Regions from separate parts of the Pseudomonas sp. GCM10022186 genome, predicted to be linked through region 2. Evidence: predicted binding sites of a transcription regulator. Region 2 holds the regulator's gene; each other region holds the start of a gene.

Region 1 (7,524 bases), on a different contig from region 2:
CGGAGTTGCTGGTGCGCGCAGCGCACCCTACCCGCGAGCTCCCATGAAACGGAAAGGCCACGCATTGCGTGGCCTTTTAGTTCGTGTGCGGATCACTGCCCATTGGGCTCATCCAGCTTCAGCGCACCGTCCTCGAAAATATTCAGCTTCTGCCGCAGCTCGCGCGGTTGTGCGGGAGCCGTAGAGGCGTCCGCGGGAGCCTGGGGCGCGACGGCAGGAGCCGGCTCGGGAGCGGCGGGCTTGTCGCCCTCGCCCTGCTCGCCCTCGATGGCGCGCTGGGCCTTCCTGGTCAGGACGATGATGTCGATACGGCGGTTGACCGGATTGAAGGGGTCCTTGCGGTCGAACAGGGCCGACGAGGCATAGCCCACCACCCGCGCCACCTGTTGTTCCGGATAGCCGCCGGCGATCAGGGCGCGCCGCGCCGCGTTGGCACGTCCGGCGGACAGCTCCCAGTTGCCGAACTCGCCATCGCCGGAGTAGGGCTTGGCGTCGGTATGGCCGCTGATGCTGATCTTGTTCGGCACCGCCTTGATGGTCTCGGCGAGGATCAGCAGGATGTCCTCGAAATAGGGCTGCAGGCGTGCGCTACCGAGGTCGAACATGGGCCGGTTGGCGGCGTCCATGATCTGGATACGCAGGCCGTCCTGGGTGATCTCGAAGAGGATCTGGTCCTTGAACTTGCGCAGCTCGGGGTTCTCTTCGACCTTGTTCTGCAGCTCCTGCAACAACAGTTCCAGGCGTTCCCGCTCGATCTGTTCGGCCAGGGTCTCCACCTGGCTGGCGTCCACCTGCTGGTTGTCGGACGAATCCACCGCGGCCTCCTGGGAGTCGGGGGCATCCTTCAATTCCGGATTGAGGGTACGGTCGGGCGCCGGCGTCGGCGTGCCGCCGAGGTCGATGACGTAGGGACTGGCGCTTTCAGTGAAGCCGATGGGGTCCTTGAAGTAGCCGGAGATGGCCTTCTTCTGCTCCGGCGTGGCCGAGGACATCAGCCAGAGCACCAGGAAAAACGCCATCATCGCCGTGGCGAAGTCCGCGAAGGCGATCTTCCAGGCGCCACCGTGATGGCCGGCTGCGTAGCGCTTGACCCGCTTGACGATGATCGGCTGGTTGTTCTCCATGGTTCAGCCTTCAGCTGCCGCGTACGGCCTGCTCCAGTTCGCTGAAGCTCGGGCGGTGCGCCGGGAACAGCGTCTTGCGGCCGAACTCCACCGCCAGGGACGGTGGCATCCCGGATGCCGAAGCCACCAGGCAGGCCTTGATGGCCTCGAACACGTTCAGCTCCTCGCGGGCATCATGCTCCAGGGAAACCGCCAGCGGGCCGAAGAAGCCGTAGGCCGCGAGGATGCCGAGGAATGTCCCCACCAGCGCCGCGCCCACGTGCTGGCCGAGGGCGGCCTGCTCGGCTTCGCCCAGCATGGCCATGGTGACCACGATGCCCAGCACCGCGGCGACGATACCGAAGCCCGGCAGTCCGTCAGCGATGCGGTTGACCGCGTGGGACGGGTGCTCCAGCTCTTCCTTCAGGCTGGCCAGCTCCATGTCGAACAGGCCTTCCAGCTCGTGGGGGGCCATGTTGCCGGAGGACATGATGCGCAGGTAGTCGCAGATATAGGCGGTCATCCGCTCGTCCCGGAGGATCGAGGGGTACTTGCTGAAGATCGGGCTGGCGGCGGCATCCTCGATATCGGCCTCGATGGCCATCATCCCTTCCCGGCGGCTCTTGTTGAGGATCTCGTAGAGCAGGCGCAGCACTTCGAGGTAGAAACCGTGGGTGAAGCGCGAGCCGAACATCTTCAGCGACTTCTTGAACACCACCATCGTGGTGCTGCCGGGGTTGGCCTGGAGGAAGGCCCCCAGCGCGGCGCCGCCGATGATCATCACTTCGAAAGGCTGGATCAGCGCGGCGAGTTTGCCGTGAGACAGGAGGTAGCCGCCGAGCACGCTGGCGAACACGACGATGATGCCGAGGATTTTTGCCATAGGAGGAAGATTGGAGGAGTCAGTAGAAAGGGTTATGAAAGAGCCCCTTCTAATTATCGGAAAATATGCGCCAGACTATAGCCTGTTCAGGCGAAAAGCCAGATTGGCGGCCCTTCTATGTCAACCGCAAAGCCCATGCCACGTAGCCTCGACGGCTGGATCAGGCACCTCGACGGGGTGCGCCTGCCCGTGCCCGCCGCCGCCCATGAAAGGGTCCGTCGCGCCCTGGGCGACAACCGCCGCTCTCTGCGCGACATCGCGGAACTGACCCAGGACAGTCCCGCCCTCGCCCTCAGCCTGCTGCGGGAGGCCAACGCGACCGGCAACCTGCTGAGCAGTCCGGCGGAGAGCCTGGAGGTCGCCCTCAGCCGCCTCGGCCTGAAGCGCGCGGAGATCCTGCTCAATCGCCTGCCCGCCGTCGCCGAGCAGGAGATTCCCCAATCCCTGCGCCAGCTGCAGCTGATCGGCCAGCACGCCGCCCAGCAGGCCAATGGCCTGTTCGCCGTCCGCCTGGCGCGTCTCTGGCAGGAAATCCACTGGTGCAGCCTGCTGTTCCTTTCGCCACTCTGGCCGTTGCTGGCGAGCCACCCGGAGCTGTTCGCCATCTGGGAGAAACGCGTGCTGGGCGAAGGCGAGCCGGCCGCCAAGGTGGAACGCGAACTGCTTGGCGTACCCCTGCTGCGGCTTTGCCAGGCGCTGGCGGAACACTGGAAGCTGCCCGACTGGATCATCCAGGGCTATCGCCTGCTGAACGACGACCGCCGCCTGCTGGTCAAGGCCCTGCACATCGCCCGCCACAACGAACAACCGCTGCACCAGCAGCAGCAACTGGATGCCAACCCCAGCCTGAGCCGCTGGCTGACCCAGCCGGGCAACACGATCCTGCTGGCCAACGGCCTGGCGATTTCCGCCCATGCGGGCTGGAGCGGCGGGCACAGCCTGCGCTGGCAACGCCTCACCGGCCTGTTCATGAAGGTACCGCTGGACGAATTGCAGCAACTGGTACATCAGCAGGCCGCACAGAGCGGGCGCCTGCATGCCCGGGGCGACCTGTGGCACCCGGCACAGGCGCTGCTTTGGCCCTGGAACCGGCATCGACTGAGCCGCGAACCGGTCGCCGCGCCGGCTCCCACCTCCGCGGCCCTGGAAGACTGGCGCCGCCATTGCGCCGAACTGATCCGCACCCCCAGTCCTTTCGCCAATGTGGTGCAACTCAGCGCCTGCGCTCGCGATGCGCTGCAGAGCGGCGGCATGCGCCGGGTACTGGTGTTGCTGGCCGACCGCGACCACAGCCGCCTGCAAGCCCGGCAACAGGCCGGCCTGCCCACGGAGGCCAATGGGCTGCAACTCGATCCCATGCAGAGCCAGGTGCTGCGCCGCCTGCTCAGCCAACCCGCGCAATTGCGCCTGGGTCCGGACAACATGGCGCAGTTTTCGGCGCTGCTGCCGGGCCAGCTGAAGAGCCTGTTCCCGGGCGACCACCTGCTGCTGCGCTCCCTGGCGGTGAATGGTCGCGTGGCCATGCTGGTGGTGGCCGACCAGGATGGGGCACCCTTCGCCGAGCTCAGCCTGCGCGCCTTCGCCAAGACCGCCCAGTGCATCGAGCGGGCCCTGGTGAGCTTCGCCAGACGCGGCCGCTAGGCTTTCCGTTTACAATCCGCCACTTTGCCAATGCCCATGGAGGCTTCCATGTCCGCCTTCTCCAACCTGCCGCTGGTAATCGAGCCGGCTGACCTGGCGCCCCTGCTGGGTAACGACGCGCTGATCCTGGTCGATCTCACCAGCGCCGCCCGCTACGCCGCCGGCCATATCCCGGGCGCCCGCTTCGTCGACCCGAAGCGCACCCAGCTCGGCCAACCGCCCGCCCCGGGCCTGCTGCCGGCCAAGGCCGACCTCGAGGCGCTGTTCGGCGAACTCGGCCACCGCAGCGATGCCACCTATGTGGTGTACGACGATGAAGGCGGCGGCTGGGCCGGGCGCTTCATCTGGCTGCTGGATGTGATCGGCCACCCGCACTACCACTACCTGAACGGCGGCCTGCATGCCTGGCTGGCCGAAGGCCGCGAAACCGGCGAAGCCGTGCCCGCGCCGGTCGGCGGCCCGCTCGACCTGACCCTGCACGACGAGCCCACCGCCACCCGCGAATACCTGCAAGGCCGCCTCGGCGCCGCCGACCTGGCGATCTGGGACGCACGTGGCCCCGGCGAGTACAACGGCACCAAGGTACTGGCGGCCAAGGGCGGACATATCCCCGGCGCGGTCAACTTCGAATGGACCGCCGGCATGGACCCGGCCCGCGCCCTGCGCATCCGCACCGACATGGCGGAAATACTCCAGTCCCTGGGCATCACCCCGGACAAGGAAATCGTCACCCACTGCCACACCCACCACCGCTCGGGCTTCACCTACCTGGTCGCCAAGGCTCTCGGCTATCCCCGGGTCAAGGGTTACGCCGGTTCCTGGTCCGAGTGGGGCAACCATCCGGATACCCCCGTAGAACTCTGAGGCCCCACCGCCAAGGAAACCCAATGAAAGAACGCCTTTTCCTCATCGGCCAGTACCTGCTGCCCCATAACCTGGTTTCCCGCGCGGCCGGCTGCATCGCCGAATGCCGCGTACGCTGGTTCAAGAACGCCTTCACCGCCTGGTTCGCCAAGCGCTACCAGGTGGACATGAGTGAAGCGCTGGTCGAGGACGTCAGCGCCTACGAACACTTCAACGCCTTTTTCACCCGCGCCCTGAAACCCGGCGCGCGGCCGCTGGACGAGACGCCCGGCGCCATTCTCTGCCCGGCCGACGGCGCCATCAGCCAGCTCGGCCCGATCGAGCACGGCCGCTGCTTCCAGGCCAAGGGGCACAGCTTCAGCGTGCTGGAGCTGCTGGGTGGCGACGCCGAGCGCGCGGCACCCTTCATGGGTGGCGAGTTCGCCACCGTCTACCTCTCGCCCAAGGACTACCACCGGGTGCACGCGCCCCTGGGCGGCACCCTGCGCGAGATGGTCTACGTACCCGGCCGACTGTTCTCGGTGAACCAGAGCACCGCGGAGAACGTCCCCGAGCTCTTCGCCCGCAACGAGCGGGTGGTGTGCATCTTCGACACCGAGCGCGGCCCCATGGCCGTGGTCCTGGTGGGGGCGATGATCGTCGCCTCGATCGAGACCGTCTGGGCCGGCCTGGTCACGCCGCCCAGGCGCGAACTGAAGACCTTCAGCTACGACGAAGCGGCACGCGCACCCATCGAGCTGGAGAAAGGCGATGAGCTGGGCCGCTTCAAACTGGGCTCCACCGCCATCGTCCTCTTCGGCCCGGACCAGGTGCGCTGGGCCGACAGCGCCTGGCCCGGCAGCCAGGTGCGCATGGGCCAGCTGCTGGCCCTGCCCAAGGACGCCTGATCGACGATCCCCGGCCGAGCCCCTCGGCCGGGGCCGGATAACAAAGCGCCAGTGGCGGCAGCGAGCTGCCGACTCATCGACAGCCCCGTCAGGGATGAGCTGCCTCTGCGCACGGATGCTGATAGAGTGCTGAAACCTTGTCCACGCCAACACACGACACCCCGGAGTACCCGATCCAGATGGACCATCAGAGCCCTCACCTGCTATTGCGCGTACCCGCGCCGAGCAAGCAGAGCCTGTCCTTCTGCGACGCCACTCCCCGCGAGCTGAAACGCTGGATCTCGCACCTGCCGAAGGCCAACCTGGGCGAGACCGCCCGCCAGCTGTACCAGGCCCTGGCAGAGCTGAACCAGCTGGTCACCCCGAGCGAGAACCGCCTGCAGTTGCTGGAGCTGATACGCCCGGAGGTGCATTTCGTCTGCCAGCATCTGGAGCGCCACTTCCTCGGCCAGTCCATTGTCCTGGACGAGCGGCCGCGCAAGGTGGCCAATCTTTGCCAGGCCCTGCAGAACCATCTGGCCATCGGCTACAAGCTGATCATCGTGCAGGAATCGCCGCGTCCCGGCCGTGACCGCGAACGCATGCAAGTCCTCACCATCGCCCTGCAACGGGCACTGCACAGCCTCAACGGTTCGCTGATCCGCTCCAGCCAGCTCTATTGCCCGGTGCCTGAAGGCCTCTGGCTGGAAATGCACCAGCTCTACCAACTGGCGCGAAGCCGCCAGCTCCATGGCGTAACCGTACGCGACCCGCTGGCCCGACATACCCAGGGCCTCAGCGCCGAGCAGACCTACCTGGTCGCCCTGCTGCTGGGCTGCGCCCGCTGCAACCAGATGCGCCAGAACGGTATCGCCCGCCTGGCGGAAGCGCTGGAAGGCTGGAGCGCGATGGTGAACCTGCAGTCGGCCGAACTGCCCTCCAGCCTCTTCGCCGTGGCGCCACAACTGGACGGCCCGCCGCGCTACAAGTCGCTGTTCCATGAAGTCGAACCGCGCACCCTGCTGGGCCTGGACCCACTGCCGCTGGTGGACGCTATCCGCGAGTTCCTGCTGCTGTCACCCGAGCAGCACAGCCGGTCGCGCCTGCCGCTGCCCGAAGGTCTGAGCCTCGACCTGCTGCAGCACCTGGCCTCGGCCTGGGGCGACATTTCCGAGCGGACCTTCCAGCGCAATCCCGGCCAAGGCCGGCTGACCCTGTGCATCGGCATGAGCGCGCTGCACTTCTTCCTCGCTGGCAGCCGCCCCTTCGGTGAACTGCTCAAGCTACCCCAGGACAGCAGCCAGGCGGTGTTCGGCACCCTCGCCAAGCAGCCGGCGCAGGATGTCTGGGCCCAAGCCTTCGACGCCCAGCCCAACCAGGGCTGGCGATCCGGCGTGCCCCTGGAGGAAATCGAGTACACCCGCCCTGTCGCCGACAGCCATACACGGCCCGTCCAGGCCAGCACCGCGCCGGAAAGCTATCCGACCTTCGCCGTCGCGGTGATCAACCACAGCCCCGGCGGCTACTGCCTGAGCTGGCCGAAGGACGTCCCGAGCCAGCTGCAGGCCGGCGAGCTGCTCGGCGTGCAGGACGCGCCCGGCCAGGGCTGGAGCATCGCCGTGGTGCGCTGGATCCGCCAGGTACGTGGTGGCGGCACGCAGATGGGCATCGAGCTGGTGGCGCCCCAGGCGCAGTCCTGCGGCGTGCTCCTGCTGCGCAAGGGCGAACAGAACAGTCATTACCTGCGGGCCCTGCTGTTGCCGGCCATAGCCGCCATTTCCCGCCCGGCGACCCTGATCACCCCGCGCCTGCCATTCCAGGAAGGCAACAAGGTGCAGATCAACCTGCAGGGTGACGAACACCGCGCCGTGCTGACCCGGCGCCTGACCAGCACAGGCAGTTTCAACCAGTTCGAGTACCGGATCTTCGAGCAATCGCCCCCGCCAGAGGGGAAACCGGTCACAGGTCCGGGAAGCCAGGCACAAGGCGGCGAGGAAGATTTTGACTCGCTCTGGAAGTCACTGTAGATTCCCGAATCATCTCCATTCGTCGCCTATTCGCGCTCCTTCCGCGCTAAGTACAGGCCATGGCCATCGAAAAGAAGACGATCCGCCTGCTGATCCTGGAAGACTCGCAGAACGAAGCCGAGCGCCTGGTCAGCCTGTTC
Region 2 (7,524 bases):
TCGCGTGGCGCTGGCCCGCGCCATCGTGCAAAGCATTGTGGGACTAGAGCCGGAGCTGCCCGTGATCACCCTGGAACCCAGGTTGGAACAGATATTGCTGAATAGCCTGCAGAAGGCCGGGCAGGGTTCGGAAGATGGCGTTCTCCTCGAACCCGGCATGGCCGAGAAGCTGCAACGTTCCCTGGTGGAAGCGGCGCAGCGCCAGGAAATGCTCGGCAAGCAGGCGATCCTGCTGGTGGCCGGGCCGATCCGGGCGATGATGTCGCGCTTCGCAAGGCTCGCCGTGCCGACCATGCACGTACTGGCCTACCAGGAAATACCGGACAACAAGCAGGTCACCATAGTCGCGACTGTGGGGCAGAACTAACCGAGGTCAAGGGCCATGCAGGTCAAACGCTTCTTCGCCGCCGATATGCGTCAAGCCATGAAGCTGGTGCGTGATGAACTGGGCGCGGATGCCGCCATCATCGGCACTCGCCGGGTGGCCGGCGGTGTCGAGCTGACCGCCGCACTGGATTACCCGCTGCCCGCCCCGGCGCCGAGCAAGCCCAACCCGGCCCTCGAATCCGAGCTGCGCAAGACCCAGGCACGCATCGCCGAGGCCCAGGCCGAGCTGACCACCCGCGCCCTGGCCGACGCCGGCAAGGACCGTCAATTGTTCGCCGGCGAGCCGCTGACCGCCATCGAGTCGGAGCTGCCGGAATCGGCCCTGGCCGCCGCCATGAGCCGCCCGCGCCCGGCCGCCCGCCCAGCGGAGCCGGTCAGCGCGCCGCAGCCCGCCAACCTGGACCAGGCCGCCCTGGACGCCATGCGTTTCGAGCTGAGCGGCCTGCGTGAACTGATCGAAGTGCAGCTGGGCTCCATCGCCTGGGGCCAGATGCAGAGCCGCCGTCCGCAGCAGGCCAGCCTCTGGCGCCGCCTGCAGCGCATGGGCCTGCCGGCCGACCTGGGCCGCGCCCTGCTGGACAAGGTGGCCGGCGTCAACGAACCGCGCCAGGCCTGGCGCATGCTGCTGGCGCATCTGGCCCACGCCATCCGCACGCCGCAGCAGGAGCCGCTGGAAGAGGGTGGGGTGATCGCCCTGGTCGGCCCGGCCGGCATGGGCAAGACCACCACCCTGGCCAAGCTGGCCGCGCGCTACGTGCTCAAATACGGCGCCCAGAGCGTCGCCCTGGTGAGCATGGATGCCTTCCGCATCGGCGCCCAGGAGCAACTCAAGACCCTCGGCCGCATCCTCAACGTGCCGGTGACCCTGGTGGACCCGGGCCAGTCCCTGACCCAGGCCCTGGCGCCGCTGGCGCGCAAGCGTGTGGTGCTGGTCGACACCGCCGGCCTGCCGGCCAACGACCCGGCCCTGGCCATGCAGCTCGAAGCCCTGGCCAGCCGGACCATCAATGCGAAGAATTATCTGGTGATGGCAGCCACCAGCCAGAGCCAGGTGCTCAAGGCGGCCTACCACAGTTACAAGCGTTGCGGCCTGGCTGGCTGCATCATTACCAAGGCGGACGAAGCGGCCAGCCTGGGCGAGGTTCTGGGGCTGGCTATCGGCCAGCATCTCCCGGTAGCCTATCTGGCCGATGGGCCGCGAATTCCGGATGATCTGCAGGTTCCCCGCAGCCACCAGCTGGTAAGCCGTGCGGTCAGCCTGCAGGCGGCGGAAGACCCGAGCGAGGAAGCCATGGCCGAGCTGTTCGCCGGCCTCTACCAGAATCCGGCGCGCCGCGCCGGTTGAAGCATTCATTGCGCCGCCCTGGATTGGGTGGCGCCAGACAGCCAAGTGGCCCAGTCGATCTGAGACAAGGTATTTGAAATGGGAAGTATGCATCCCGTACAGGTGATCGCGGTGACCGGCGGCAAGGGTGGCGTCGGCAAGACCAACGTGTCGGTGAACCTCTCGCTGGCGCTGGCCGATCTCGGTCGTCGCGTCATGTTGCTGGACGCCGACCTGGGCCTGGCCAACGTCGACGTCCTGCTCGGCCTCACCGCCAAGCGCACCCTGGCCGATGTGATCAATGGCGAATGCGACCTGCGCGACGTGCTGTTGCAGGGGCCGGGGGGCATCCGCATCGTCCCGGCCGCCTCCGGCACCCAGAGCATGGTGCAGCTTTCGCCCATGCAGCACGCCGGCCTGATCCAGGCCTTCAGCGATATCAGCGACAACCTCGACGTGCTGGTGATCGACACCGCCGCCGGCATCGGCGATTCGGTGGTCAGCTTCGTCCGCGCGGCCCAGGAAGTGATAGTGGTGGTCTGCGACGAGCCAACCTCCATCACCGACGCCTACGCGCTGATCAAGCTGCTCAACCGCGACTACGGCATGAGCCGTTTCCGCGTGCTGGCCAACATGGCCCACAGCCCGCAGGAAGGGCGCAACCTCTTCGCCAAGCTGACCAAGGTCACCGACCGTTTCCTCGACGTCGCCCTGCAATACGTCGGCGCCGTTCCCTACGACGAGTCCGTGCGCAAGGCCGTGCAGAAGCAGCGCGCGGTCTATGAAGCCTTCCCGCGCTCGAAGTGCTCGCTGGCCTTCAAGGCCATCGCGCAAAAGGTCGACAGCTGGCCGCTGCCGGCCAATCCGCGGGGCCACCTGGAGTTCTTCGTCGAGCGGCTGGTCAAGCAGCCGTCCGCGGAAAACCCCGTATGACACCCGCAACCGGACTGCGCATGTACGGCAAGGCCCAGGCAAGGGACTCGCAGCATCAGCTGATCGAGCGCTATGCCCCCCTGGTCAAGCGCATCGCCTATCACCTGCTGGCGCGCCTGCCGGCCAGCGTGCAGGTGGAGGACCTGATGCAGTCCGGGATGATCGGCTTGCTCGAAGCCTCGAAGAAATACGATGGCAGCAAGGGCGCCAGCTTCGAGACCTATGCCGGCATCCGCATCCGCGGCGCCATGCTCGACGAGGTGCGCAAGGGCGATTGGGCGCCGCGTTCGGTGCACCGCAACACCCGCATGGTGAGCGATGCGATCCGCGCCATCGAAGCGCGTACCGGCCGCGACGCTAAAGATCAGGAGGTCGCTGCCGAACTTCAATTGAGTCTCGAAGACTACTACGGCATCCTGAGCGACACCTTGGGCAGCCGCCTGTTCAGCTTCGACGACCTGTTGCAGGACGGCGAGCATGGCGGGGTGCACGAGGACGCCGGTGTCACCCAACTTTCGCCCTCCAACGAGCTGGAAGAAGAACGCTTCCAGGCCGCGCTGGCCGACGCCATCGCGAACCTGCCGGAGCGCGAGCGCCTGGTGCTGGCGCTGTACTACGACGAAGAATTGAACCTGAAGGAAATCGGTGAAGTGCTGGGGGTCAGCGAGTCGCGGGTCAGCCAGTTGCACAGCCAGTGCGCGGCACGCCTGCGCGCGCGGCTGGGCGAATGGCGCGCACGCTGAATGGCACACCGCTTCCAGATTTGAACGGCGCACCCGGCAAGAGGGGCGTTTGAGACTGTACGGAGGTCGACTTGGACAAGAATATGAAAATCCTCATCGTTGACGATTTCTCGACGATGAGACGCATCATCAAGAACCTCTTGCGCGACTTGGGTTTCACCAATACCGCCGAAGCCGATGACGGCACCACGGCGCTGCCGATGCTGCACAGCGGTAATTTCGACTTCCTCGTGACCGACTGGAACATGCCCGGCATGACCGGCATCGACCTGCTGCGCGCCGTACGTGCCGACGAGCGCCTGAAGCACCTGCCGGTGCTGATGGTGACCGCCGAAGCCAAGCGCGACCAGATCATCGAGGCGGCCCAGGCCGGTGTGAACGGCTATGTGGTCAAGCCTTTCACCGCCCAGGTGCTGAAAGAAAAAATCGAGAAGATCTTCGAGCGGGTCAACGGCTGATGCCAGCCGCGAGGGCACCATGGAGCAGAACGAAACCCTGCTGGGAGACTTCGAGTCGACCCTGAAAGTCCGTGCGCGGGAGCTGGTGGAAAGCCTGGAGAGAGGCAACTTCACCGACGCCGTGCAACTTATCCACGAACTCAATCACGTCCGTGATCGCGGCCTCTACCAGGAAGTCGGCAAGCTCACACGCGAACTGCACAACGCCATCGTCAATTTCCAGATCGACCCGCACTTGCCCCACGCCCAGGAAATGTCGCAGATCGCCGACGCGACCGACCGCCTGGGCTATGTGGTGCAGATGACCGAGAAGGCCGCCAACCGCACCATGGACCTGGTGGAGGAGAGCGCGCCGCTGCTGGGCGGGCTGGGCGACGAAGCCCGGCAGCTGGGCGAGGAGTGGGGGCGCTTCATGCGCCGGGAAATCGGCGTGGACGGCTTCCGCGACCTGGCCCGCCGCATCGAGCAGTTCCTGGCGCGCAGCCAGCGGGACAGCGATGCGTTGTCCGCCAAGCTCAACGACATCCTGCTGGCCCAGGACTACCAGGACCTCACCGGCCAGGTGATCAAGCGCGTGACCCAGCTGGTCACCGAGGTGGAGAGCAACCTGGTCAAGCTGGTGCTGATGGCCAGCCAGGTGGATCGCTACGCCGGCATCGAGCACGACCACGCCCTGCTGCGCGCCGAGCTGGAACAACAAAAAAATCCTTCCAGGGGTGAAGGTCCGCAGATCCATGCCGATAAACGGGAAGACGTGGTGTCCGGCCAGGACGACGTCGACGATCTGCTATCCAGCCTTGGGTTTTAGGGAGCGCTCATATGAGCTTCGACGCCGATGAAGAAATCCTCCAGGACTTCCTGGTAGAGGCCGGCGAGATTCTGGAGCAACTGTCCGAGCAGCTGGTCGAGCTGGAAAGCCGCCCGGACGACATGGACCTGCTCAACGCGATTTTCCGTGGTTTCCATACCGTCAAGGGCGGCGCCGGCTTCCTCCAGCTCAATGCCCTGGTGGAGTGCTGTCACATCGCCGAGAACGTCTTCGATATCCTGCGCAAGGGCGAACGCCGCGTGGATGCCGAGTTGATGGACGTGGTGCTGCAGGCCCTGGATACGGTCAACGAGATGTTCAGCGAGGTGCGCGAGCGCAGCGAACCGACACCCGCCACCCCCGCATTGCTGGCCGCGCTGTCGCGCCTGGCCGAGCCGGGCGGCAGCGAGGCCGCTCCTGCCGTGGCGCCCGCCAGCGCGACTGCGGCGCCGCAGCAAGCCAGCGCGGACATTACCGACAGCGAGTTCGAGCAGTTGCTGGAGGCCCTGGGCGACAACGTCGGTGGCAGCGCCGAACCCATTGCCGTGGCGGCCGATGAAATTACCGACGACGAGTTCGAAGCGCTCCTCGACCAGCTGCATGGCAAGGACAAGTTCGCTGGCGCCGTGGAGCCGGCAACCGCGGTCGCCGCCCATGCATCGACCGCTGCCCTGGCGACTGCCGGTGCGGGTGACGAGATCAGCGACGACGAGTTCGAGGACTTGCTCGACCAGTTGCACGGCAAGGGCAAGTTCGGTGGCGCCGAGGCGGCGAACGTCGCTCCGGCCGCACCTGCGGTACCCGCCACGCCGCCGGCCGGCGGTGACAACATCACCGACGACGAATTCGAAGCGCTCCTCGACCAGCTGCACGGCAAGGGCAAATTCACCGGCGCCACCGAAGAGCCGGTCGCCGTAGCCGTTCCGGCTGCCAGTCGGCCGGCTCCGGTACCCGCGCCCAGGCCCGCTGCCAAGGCCGAGCCCGTGTCGCGCCAGGTCGCCGTGCCGGCCTCGGGCAATGGCGCCGCCGGCCCGGCCGTGGCCAACGAGACGGAAACCACGGTCCGGGTGGATACCGCACGCCTGGACGAGATCATGAACATGGTCGGCGAACTGGTACTGGTGCGTAACCGCCTGGTGCGCCTGGGCGCCAACAGTGGCGACGAGGCCATGGCCAAGGCGGTGTCCAACCTGGACGTGGTCACCGCGGACCTGCAAACGGCCGTGATGAAGACCCGCATGCAGCCGATCAAGAAGGTCTTCGGCCGCTTCCCGCGCCTGGTCCGCGACCTGGCGCGCAACCTGAAGAAGGAAATCAACCTCGAGCTGGTGGGCGAGGAGACCGACCTGGACAAGAACCTGGTCGAAGCCCTGGCCGACCCGCTGGTGCACCTGGTGCGCAACGCCGTCGACCACGGCATCGAGTCCCCCGAGGAACGCGAGGCCGCCGGCAAGCCGCGTACCGGCCGCGTGGTGCTGTCCGCCGAGCAGGAAGGCGACCACATCCTGCTGATGATCACCGACGACGGCAAGGGCATGGACGCGGCGGTGCTGCGCGCCAAGGCCGTCGAGAAGGGGCTGCTGGACAAGGACGCCGCCGAGCGCCTCACCGAGCTGGAGTGCTACAACCTGATCTTCGCCCCGGGATTCTCGACCAAGACCGAGATTTCCGACGTATCCGGCCGCGGCGTCGGCATGGACGTGGTGAAGACCAAGATCTCCCAGCTCAACGGCACGGTGAACGTGTTCTCGCAGAAGGGCGCGGGCTCGAAGATCGTCATCAAGGTCCCGCTGACCCTGGCGATCATGCCGACCCTGATGGTGATGCTGGGCAACCAGGCCTTCGCCTTCCCGCTGGTCAACGTCAACGAGATCTTCCACCTCGACCTGTCGCGCACCAACGTGGTGGACGGCCAGGAGGTGGTGATCGTCCGCGACAAGGCCCTGCCGCTGTTCTACCTCAAGCGCTGGCTGGTGCGTGACGCGGCGGTGGAGGAGCAGGGCGAGGGGCACGTGGTGATCCTCTCCGTGGGCACCCAGCGCATCGGCTTCGTGGTCGACCAGTTGGTGGGCCAGGAGGAAGTGGTGATCAAGCCCCTGGGCAAGATGCTGCAGGGCACGCCGGGCATGTCCGGCGCCACCATCACCGGCGACGGCCGTATCGCGTTGATCCTCGACGTGCCGAGCATGCTCAAGCATTACGCGCGCCGTGGCTGATCCGGGCGGCCGGGAATGGCCGCCCGCAAGGAGCTTTATTCAAATGGCAGTCAAGGTTCTGGTGGTGGACGATTCCGGGTTCTTCCGCCGCCGTGTCTCGGAAATCCTTTCTTCCGACCCCAATATCCAGGTGGTGGGCACCGCCACCAATGGCCGCGAGGCCATCGACCAGGCGCTGGCGCTCAAGCCGGACGTCATCACCATGGACTACGAGATGCCGATGATGGACGGCATCACCTCGGTGCGGCACATCATGCAGCGTTGCCCGACCCCGGTCCTGATGTTCTCCTCGCTGACCCACGAGGGCGCCCGCGTGACCCTGGACGCCCTGGATGCCGGCGCGGTGGATTTCCTGCCGAAGAACTTCGAGGACATCTCGCGTACCCCCGAGAAGGTCAAGCAGCTGCTCTGCGAGAAAGTCCACAGCATCGCCCGCAGCAACCGCCGCTACAGCAGCTTCAGCGCCTCGCCGCAGCCGGCGCCCGCCGCCAGCCTTCCGGCGCGGCCGGCAGCGATGCCGACGCAGCCGGGCCATGCCGCAGCGGCGGCCCCGGCGAGTGCCGCCGCCCCAAAGCGTAAGGCCTACCGGCTGGTGGCCATCGGAACCTCCACCGGTGGGCCGGTCGCCCTGCAACGGGTGCTCACCCAGCTGCCG
Region 3 (7,524 bases), on a different contig from region 2:
GTCTTGCAGGTTGGGAATGCCCTCGAGGAAGAGAATGCGCTTGATCAGCGTGTCCGCATGTTTCATCTCATCGATGGATTCGTGGTACTCGTGGTCGCCCAACTTCTTCAGGCCCCAGTCTTCGTACATGCGGGCGTGCAGGAAATACTGGTTGATCGCAACAAGTTCGTTGCCGAGGATCTTGTTGAGATGCTGTATGACTTTCTTGTCGCCTTTCATGTGCAGTCCTGCCATGGGAAGAGTGGAAGATTATTGAATTTTGATCCTCGAAACTTGGTGTGTCAAATATAAGTCATTGAATTACAAATAAATTTGAATATTAATAAGAACGTTTAACTTCCGCGTTTAACGCCTAAACAGTTGAAAAATAGGCACAAAAAAACCGGACGCCGAGGTCCGGTTTTCGATGTCCCGCCGAGCGGTCAGGCGATGGCGTAGGCCGCAGGGTAGGCGAGGGCCGCCTGGCTGCTCTGCACCTCGGCCAGGGTCTCCTTGACCACCTGCTTGGCCAGGCAAGCGCACTTGCCGCATTGGGTACCCACTTCCAGGGTGTTGCGTACTTCGCGATAGCTGCAGCAGCCTTCGTAGATGGCTTCGCGAATTTGACCGTCAGTGACACCTAGACAGAGACAGACGTACATGGCGACTCGGGACTCAGGAGAGTGGTTGGATGGAAGGGATACTAATAGTAATGAGAATGATTGTCAAAGTTGTGGCTGAAAGGCGCGAAACAGAGGCGTTCCCGGGGGTGCCGGGGCCGGATCGCACAGGCTGACCTGGCAGTCGAAAGCGGTGTGCGGGGGATGTGGCTCGCGTGTATGATTGCGGGTCCTTGCGCAAGCGGGTGTCATGGCGCCGCCACATCGATCGGCCAAGCTGTGGCCCCGGAACCACTGATTACTCATGACAACAGGAGACATGGAATGAGCGTACTCGTAGGCAAGCAGGCTCCGGACTTCACCGTCGCCGCCGTTCTGGGCAATGGCGAAATCGTCGACAGCTTCACCCTGTCCGAGGCCATCAAGGGCAAATACGGCCTGGTGTTCTTCTACCCGCTGGACTTCACCTTCGTCTGCCCGTCCGAGCTGATCGCCCTGGACCACCGCATTCCCGAGTTCAAGGCACGCGGCGTGGAAGTGATCGGTGTTTCGATCGACTCCCACTTCACCCACAACGCCTGGCGTAACACCCCGGTGGACAAGGGCGGCATCGGCCCGGTCAAGTACACCCTGGCTGCCGACATGAAGCACGAGATCGCCAAGGCCTACGACGTCGAGTCCGAAGGCGGCGTGGCTTACCGTGGCGCTTTCCTGATCGACAAGAACGGCGTGGTGCGTTCGCAGATCGTCAACGACCTGCCGCTGGGCCGTAACATGGACGAACTGCTGCGCCTGGTCGATGCCCTGCAGTTCACCGAAGAGCACGGCGAAGTCTGCCCGGCCAACTGGAAGAAAGGCGACAAGGGCATGACCGCTTCGCCGGAAGGCGTTGCCCAGTACCTGGCCGAGAACGCTTCCTCCCTGTAAGCGTTTCGCCAAAGAAAGAAGCCCGGCATCTGCCGGGCTTCTTCGTTTCTGGGCTCTTCGTATGAGCGAGGGGGACGCCGAGTGCTTGCTCGCGAATGTTCGCCAGCAAGCTGGCTCCTGCAAGTCAGTCCTCGTCGTCGATCCAGCCGCCCATTTCCTTCCAGCGGTTGACGATGCCGCAGAACAGCTCGGCGGTCTTCTCGGTGTCGTAGCGCGCCGAGTGGGCCTCGCGGCCGTCGAACTCGATGCCGGCGGCCTGGCAGGCCTTGGCCAGCACGGTCTGGCCATAGGCGAGGCCGGCCAGGGTCGCCGTGTCGAAGCTGGAGAAGGGGTGGAAGGGATTGCGCTTGATGCCGGTGCGGTTCACCGCGGCATTGAGGAAACCGAGGTCGAAGCTGGAGTTGTGGCCGACCAGGATGGCGCGCTTGCAGCCGTTGGCCTTGATCGACTTGCGCAGGCCGCGGAAGATTTCCGTCAGCGCGTGCTCCTCGCTCACCGCCATGCGCAGCGGGTGGTCGAGCTTGATCCCGGTGAACTCCAGCGCGGCCTGCTCGATGTTGGCGCCCTCGAACGGCTCGACGCGGAAGAAGTGGGTGTGGTCCGGATAGAGGAAGCCCTGTTCGTCCATGGCGATGGTGGTCGCGGCGATTTCCAGCAGGGCGTCGGTGGCGGCATTGAAACCGCCGGTCTCCACGTCCACCACCACCGGCAGGTAGCCACGGAAGCGCGCCGCCATGGGGTGGCGCGGGCCGGAGGGCAGGCTGCCGTCCAGTTCGTCGTCGTAGAGGTCCTCGCTCACGCTTGTTCCTCCAGCAGGCGCCAGCGCAGCTTCTCGCCGGCGCGCAGCGGTACCACCATCTGTTCGCCCAGGGGCAGGGTGGCCGGGGCGGTCCATTCCTCGCGCACCAGGGTGATGCGGTCGCTGTTGCGCGGCAGGCCGTAGAAATCCGGGCCGTGGAAGCTGGCGAAGGCTTCCAGCTTGTCCAGCGCATCGCGCTGCTCGAAGGCCTCGGCATAGAGCTCGATGGCGGCGTAGGCGGTGTAGCAGCCGGCGCAGCCGCAGGCGGCTTCCTTGGCGTGCTTGGCGTGGGGCGCCGAGTCGGTGCCGAGGAAGAACTTGGCGCTGCCACTGGTGGCGGCGTCCAGCAGGGCTTCCTGGTGCACGTTGCGCTTGAGGATCGGCAGGCAATAGAAATGCGGACGGATGCCGCCCACCAGCATGTGGTTGCGGTTGTACAGCAGGTGGTGGGCGGTGATGGTGGCGCCGACGTTGGCCGGAGCCGACTGCACGAACTGCACCGCATCGCCGGTGGTGATGTGCTCGAACACCACCTTCAGGGTGGGGAAGCGCTGGACCACGAGGGAGAGGTGCTCGTCGATGAACACCTTCTCACGGTCGAACACGTCGATCTCGCCGCGGGTCACTTCACCGTGGACCAGCAGCAGCATGCCCACTTCGGCCATGGCTTCCAGGGCCGGGAAGATCTTGTCGATGCTGGTGACGCCGGAATCCGAGTTGGTGGTGGCGCCGGCCGGGTAGAGCTTGGCGGCGTGGACGAAGCCGGAAGCCTTGGCGGCGCGGATGTCCTCCGGGCTGGTGCGGTCGGTGAGGTAGAGCACCATCAGCGGCTCGAAGCGGCTGCCGGCCGGGCGGGCGGCCAGGATGCGCTGGCGGTAGGCGTCGGCCTCCTCGGCATTGCGTACCGGGGGTACCAGGTTGGGCATGATGATGGCGCGGCCGAAGGTACGGGCGGCATCGGCGACGGTATTGGCCAGCACGGCACCATCGCGCAGATGGATGTGCCAGTCGTCGGGACGCAGGAGGGTCAAACGGTCGGACATGGGGGGCTTCCAGGCGGGCAGAACTGGGCGAACATGCTACCGGAAAAGCCCTATAGGGGCACGTGGGGCTTGAGCCTGGCTCCGGTCGGGGCGCATTCGGCCCTCAAGTTCTGCCGGCGGGAACCGATATCCAGCAGGAATGCCGCCATTCCCCGTGGAGCCCGCCGTGCGCCAGCGCTATCTCGTCTTCCTGAGCTTGTTCGCCAGCCTGCCGGTCATGGCCGTCACCTTCCAGACGCGCCTGGAAAAGGTGGAATGGAAGGTCGAGGGCGACAAGTTCGAGTGCCGGCTGTCGCAACCCATCACCGACTTCGGTTCCGGCGAGTTCGTGCGCCGTGCGGGCGAGCAGGCCACCTTCCGCCTGAAAGCGCGCGAACGCTGGATGGGCGCCGGCTCCGCCACGCTGCTGGCGGCCGCTGCGCCGTGGCAGCCGGGCCGGGGCGATATCAACCTCGGGGTGGTCAGCGTCGGCGGCGGCGAAGTGCCGTTCAACAGTTCCCAACAGCAGGCCGGGCGCCTGCTCACCGGCCTGCTGGAGGGGCGCAGCCCGGTGGTGCGCCACCGTACCCTGCAGGGCGGCGATGCCCTGGAAGTGCGGCTGCTACCCGTGAGGTTCAACCAGGCCTACCAGGATTACCTGGCCTGTACCGCCAAATTGCTGCCGGTGAACTTCGACCAGGTCAAGCACGTGCAGGTCGGTTTCCCGGGCGGCGGTACCGAACTGGATGAGATGGCCCAAGCCAGGCTGGAGATCATCCTCGACTTCATCAAGGCCGACCCCAGCATCAACCACATCGAAATCGACGGGCATTCCGACAACAGCGGCAACCGCCTGACCAATCGCGACCTCTCCAGGCGCCGCGCCCTGGCGGTCCATGACTATTTCAAGGCCAAGGGTTTTCCCGAGTCGCAGATGGTCATGCGCTTCCACGGCGAACGCTATCCGCTGGCGCCGAACGACAGCTCGGCGAACCGGACCAGGAACCGCCGCGCCACCGTGCAACTGTCCCGCGTGGAGCTGCCTGCGCAAACGCCGGCTGCCGAACCGGCTCCGGCCCCGGCCGAGGCGCCAGCTCCCTCCGCCACGCCCGGTGTTCCGGCGGCCGCGCCTGGTACGCCCGCCGCTGTCCCCGGTATCAGGGAAGAGGCTGCCAGCCCGCAGTCGCCGACTGGCCCCTGAGTCCGCCGCTCGTCGCGCAGCCGACAGAATCTGTCGCCTCGTCGTCATTAGCTGTCGCGCCACTGTAATTTGGCCGCCAGGGCCAGTAGAATCACGGGTTTTTCGTACAACCCCCGTGGAGTTGATGGCATGGCGGACGTGAAGAAGGTTGTCCTGGCTTATTCCGGTGGCCTGGACACCTCGGTGATCCTCAAGTGGCTGCAAGATACCTATAACTGCGAAGTGGTGACCTTCACCGCCGACCTCGGCCAGGGCGAGGAGGTCGAGCCGGCCCGCGCCAAGGCCCAGGCCCTGGGCGTCAAGGAAATCTACATCGACGACCTGCGCGAAGAATTCGTCCGCGACTTCGTCTACCCGATGTTCCGCGCCAACACCATCTATGAAGGCGAGTACCTGCTGGGTACTTCCATCGCCCGTCCGCTGATCGCCAAGCGCCTGATCGAGATCGCCAACGAAACCGGCGCCGACGCCATCTCCCATGGCGCCACCGGCAAGGGCAACGACCAGGTGCGTTTCGAGCTGGGTGCCTACGCCCTCAAGCCCGGCGTGAAAGTCATCGCCCCCTGGCGCGAGTGGGACCTGCTGTCCCGCGAGAAGCTGATGGACTATGCCGAGAAGCACGGCATCCCGATCGAGCGCCACGGCAAGAAGAAGTCGCCGTACTCCATGGACGCCAACCTGCTGCACATCTCCTACGAGGGCGGCGTGCTGGAAGACACCTGGACCGAGCACGAAGAAGACATGTGGCGCTGGACCAAGTCTCCGGAAGCCGCGCCGAACACCCCGACCTACATCGAGCTGACCTACCGCGCCGGCGACATCGTCGCCATCGACGGCAAGGACATGACCCCGGCGCAGGTGCTCACCGAGCTGAACCGCATCGGTGGCGAGAACGGCATCGGCCGCCTCGACATCGTCGAGAACCGCTATGTCGGCATGAAGTCCCGCGGCTGCTACGAGACCCCCGGCGGCACCATCATGCTCAAGGCCCACCGCGCCATCGAGTCCATCACCCTGGACCGCGAAGTGGCTCACCTGAAAGACGAGCTGATGCCCAAGTACGCCAGCCTGATCTACACCGGCTACTGGTGGAGCCCGGAGCGTCTGATGCTGCAGCAGATGATCGACGCCTCCCAGGCCAACGTGAACGGCGTGGTGCGCCTGAAGCTGTACAAGGGCAACGTCATCGTGGTCGGCCGCAAGTCCGACGACTCCCTGTTCGACGCCAACATCGCCACCTTCGAGGACGATGCCGGCGCCTACAACCAGGCCGATGCCGCGGGCTTCATCAAGCTCAATGCCCTGCGCATGCGCATCGCCGCCGGCAAGGGCCGCAAGCTGTTCTGATAAGCTTGTCTGCATGAGCCTACGAACCCCGGCCACGAGCCGGGGTTTGTGTTTATAGCCCGGTACAACGGGCAACCGATGAGGAGCCAACGATGAGACTGCTGCATACCATGCTGCGAGTCGGCGACCTGGACAAATCCATCGCCTTCTACACCGAAGTGCTGGGCATGACCCTGCTGCGACGCAAGGACTATCCGGACGGCCAGTTCACCCTGGCGTTCGTGGGGTACGGCGACGAAGCCCACAATAGTGTGATCGAGCTGACCTACAACTGGGGTGTGGACAGCTACGAGCTGGGCACCGGCTACGGCCACATCGCCCTGGAAGTGGCTGACGTCTACAAGGCCTGCGAGGACATCCGTGCCCGTGGCGGCAAGATCACCCGCGAGCCGGGGCCGATGAAGCACGGCACCAGCATCCTGGCCTTCGTCGAGGACCCGGACGGCTACAAGATCGAGCTGCTCTCGCCATCACGCAAAGACTGAGGTCATGTGCTGATATGAATCCGGGGCGCCATGGCCCCGGTCCGCAAGCGTGGGTCCATGGATGGTTCCGCAGCGCCTGCGTGCCGGCCTGGGAGCCTTCAACCGCGTTGCGGACACGCCCCTGGCGCTACGCGTAGGCCATGCCGAGTCGACCCGCGGGCAGGGGCTCGAGCAGTCGCTGCAGGAAGCCGAATGCGCGGTTCAGCGCCTTGGACAGGGCGAGGCGGGGGCCTGATCCTGGCTGGCCGCCAGGCTTCGCTATATAGTTCGCAACACAGCGAAATCTGATCATTCGGCCAACCCATGACCCTTCCCCTCGATCGCACCGACCTGGCAGCCATCTGGCTGACCCTGGAGCTGGCGACCCTCACCACGCTGCTCCTGCTGGTGCTGGGCACCCCCATCGCCTGGTGGCTGGCACGCACCAGCTCGCGCCTCAAGGGGCCGGTTGCCGCCGTGGTCGCCCTGCCGCTGGTATTGCCGCCCACCGTCATCGGCTTCTACCTGCTGGTGAGCATGGGACCCCATGGCGTCATCGGCCAGTTCACCCAGAGCCTCGGCCTCGGCACCTTGCCTTTCACCTTCGCCGGCCTGGTGGTGGGTTCGGTGATCTACTCCATGCCCTTCGTGGTGCAGCCGCTGCAGAACGCCTTCACCGCCATCGGCGCGCGTCCGCTGGAAGTCGCCGCCACCCTGCGCGCCAGTCCCTGGGACACCTTCTTCAGCGTTGTGCTGCCCCTGGCGCGGCCCGGTTTCGTCACCGCCTCCATCCTCGGCTTCGCCCACACCGTGGGCGAGTTCGGCGTAGTGCTGATGATCGGCGGCAACATCCCGGAGAAGACCCGGGTGGTCTCGGTGCAGATCTTCGACCACGTCGAGGCCATGGAGTACGCCCAGGCCCACTGGCTGGCCGGCGGCATGTTGCTGTTCTCCTTCCTCATCCTGTTGGCGCTCAATACCAGCCGGCGCCTGAAACCCGGCTGGAGCTGAGCCATGCAACAGATTCGCGCACGTTTCCGCCTGCGCCATCCGGGCTTCGCCCTGGATGCCGACCTCGAGCTGCCCGGCCGGGGTGTCAGTGCCCTGTTCGGCCATTCCGGTTCGGGCAAGACCAGCCTGCTGCGCTGCATCGCCGGCCTGGAGC

What was found. The regulator FliA, encoded in region 2, starts transcription of late flagellar genes. The targets are predictions, from matches to a motif close to CTAAAGTTTNNNNNNNNNNNGCCGNTAA.
Region 1: motA (flagellar motor stator protein MotA) is a predicted target of FliA. The motif match lies at 2,040-2,067, and genes of this name have one in related genera.
Region 3: ACFPU0_RS17450 (flagellar protein MotY) is a predicted target of FliA. The motif match lies at 3,471-3,498, and genes of this name have one in related genera.

The regions. Positions count from the first base shown of each region.
Region 1 covers NZ_JBHSOU010000044.1:61,234-68,757, reverse strand. The annotation lists gene motB (flagellar motor protein MotB) at 93-1,124, opposite strand; gene motA (flagellar motor stator protein MotA) at 1,135-1,986, opposite strand; gene ACFPU0_RS15035 (HDOD domain-containing protein) at 2,104-3,627, shown strand; gene rhdA (thiosulfate sulfurtransferase) at 3,676-4,491, shown strand; gene asd (archaetidylserine decarboxylase) at 4,515-5,378, shown strand; gene ACFPU0_RS15020 (molecular chaperone) at 5,558-7,384, shown strand; gene ACFPU0_RS15015 (EAL domain-containing protein) at 7,444-7,524, shown strand, end outside.
Region 2 covers NZ_JBHSOU010000028.1:163,474-170,997, reverse strand. The annotation lists gene flhA (flagellar biosynthesis protein FlhA) at 1-367, shown strand, start outside; gene flhF (flagellar biosynthesis protein FlhF) at 383-1,732, shown strand; gene fleN (flagellar synthesis regulator FleN) at 1,811-2,644, shown strand; gene fliA (RNA polymerase sigma factor FliA) at 2,641-3,387, shown strand; gene ACFPU0_RS12855 (chemotaxis response regulator CheY) at 3,471-3,845, shown strand; gene ACFPU0_RS12850 (protein phosphatase CheZ) at 3,865-4,653, shown strand; gene ACFPU0_RS12845 (chemotaxis protein CheA) at 4,665-6,869, shown strand; gene ACFPU0_RS12840 (protein-glutamate methylesterase/protein-glutamine glutaminase) at 6,913-7,524, shown strand, end outside.
Region 3 covers NZ_JBHSOU010000052.1:58,574-66,097, forward strand. The annotation lists gene bfr (bacterioferritin) at 1-219, opposite strand, end outside; gene ACFPU0_RS17430 (bacterioferritin-associated ferredoxin) at 423-641, opposite strand; gene ACFPU0_RS17435 (peroxiredoxin) at 924-1,526, shown strand; gene rnt (ribonuclease T) at 1,651-2,325, opposite strand; gene pyrC (dihydroorotase) at 2,322-3,368, opposite strand; gene ACFPU0_RS17450 (flagellar protein MotY) at 3,508-4,548, shown strand; gene ACFPU0_RS17455 (argininosuccinate synthase) at 4,678-5,895, shown strand; gene gloA (lactoylglutathione lyase) at 5,988-6,380, shown strand; gene ACFPU0_RS17465 (hypothetical protein) at 6,442-6,615, shown strand; gene modB (molybdate ABC transporter permease subunit) at 6,684-7,370, shown strand; gene modC (molybdenum ABC transporter ATP-binding protein) at 7,374-7,524, shown strand, end outside.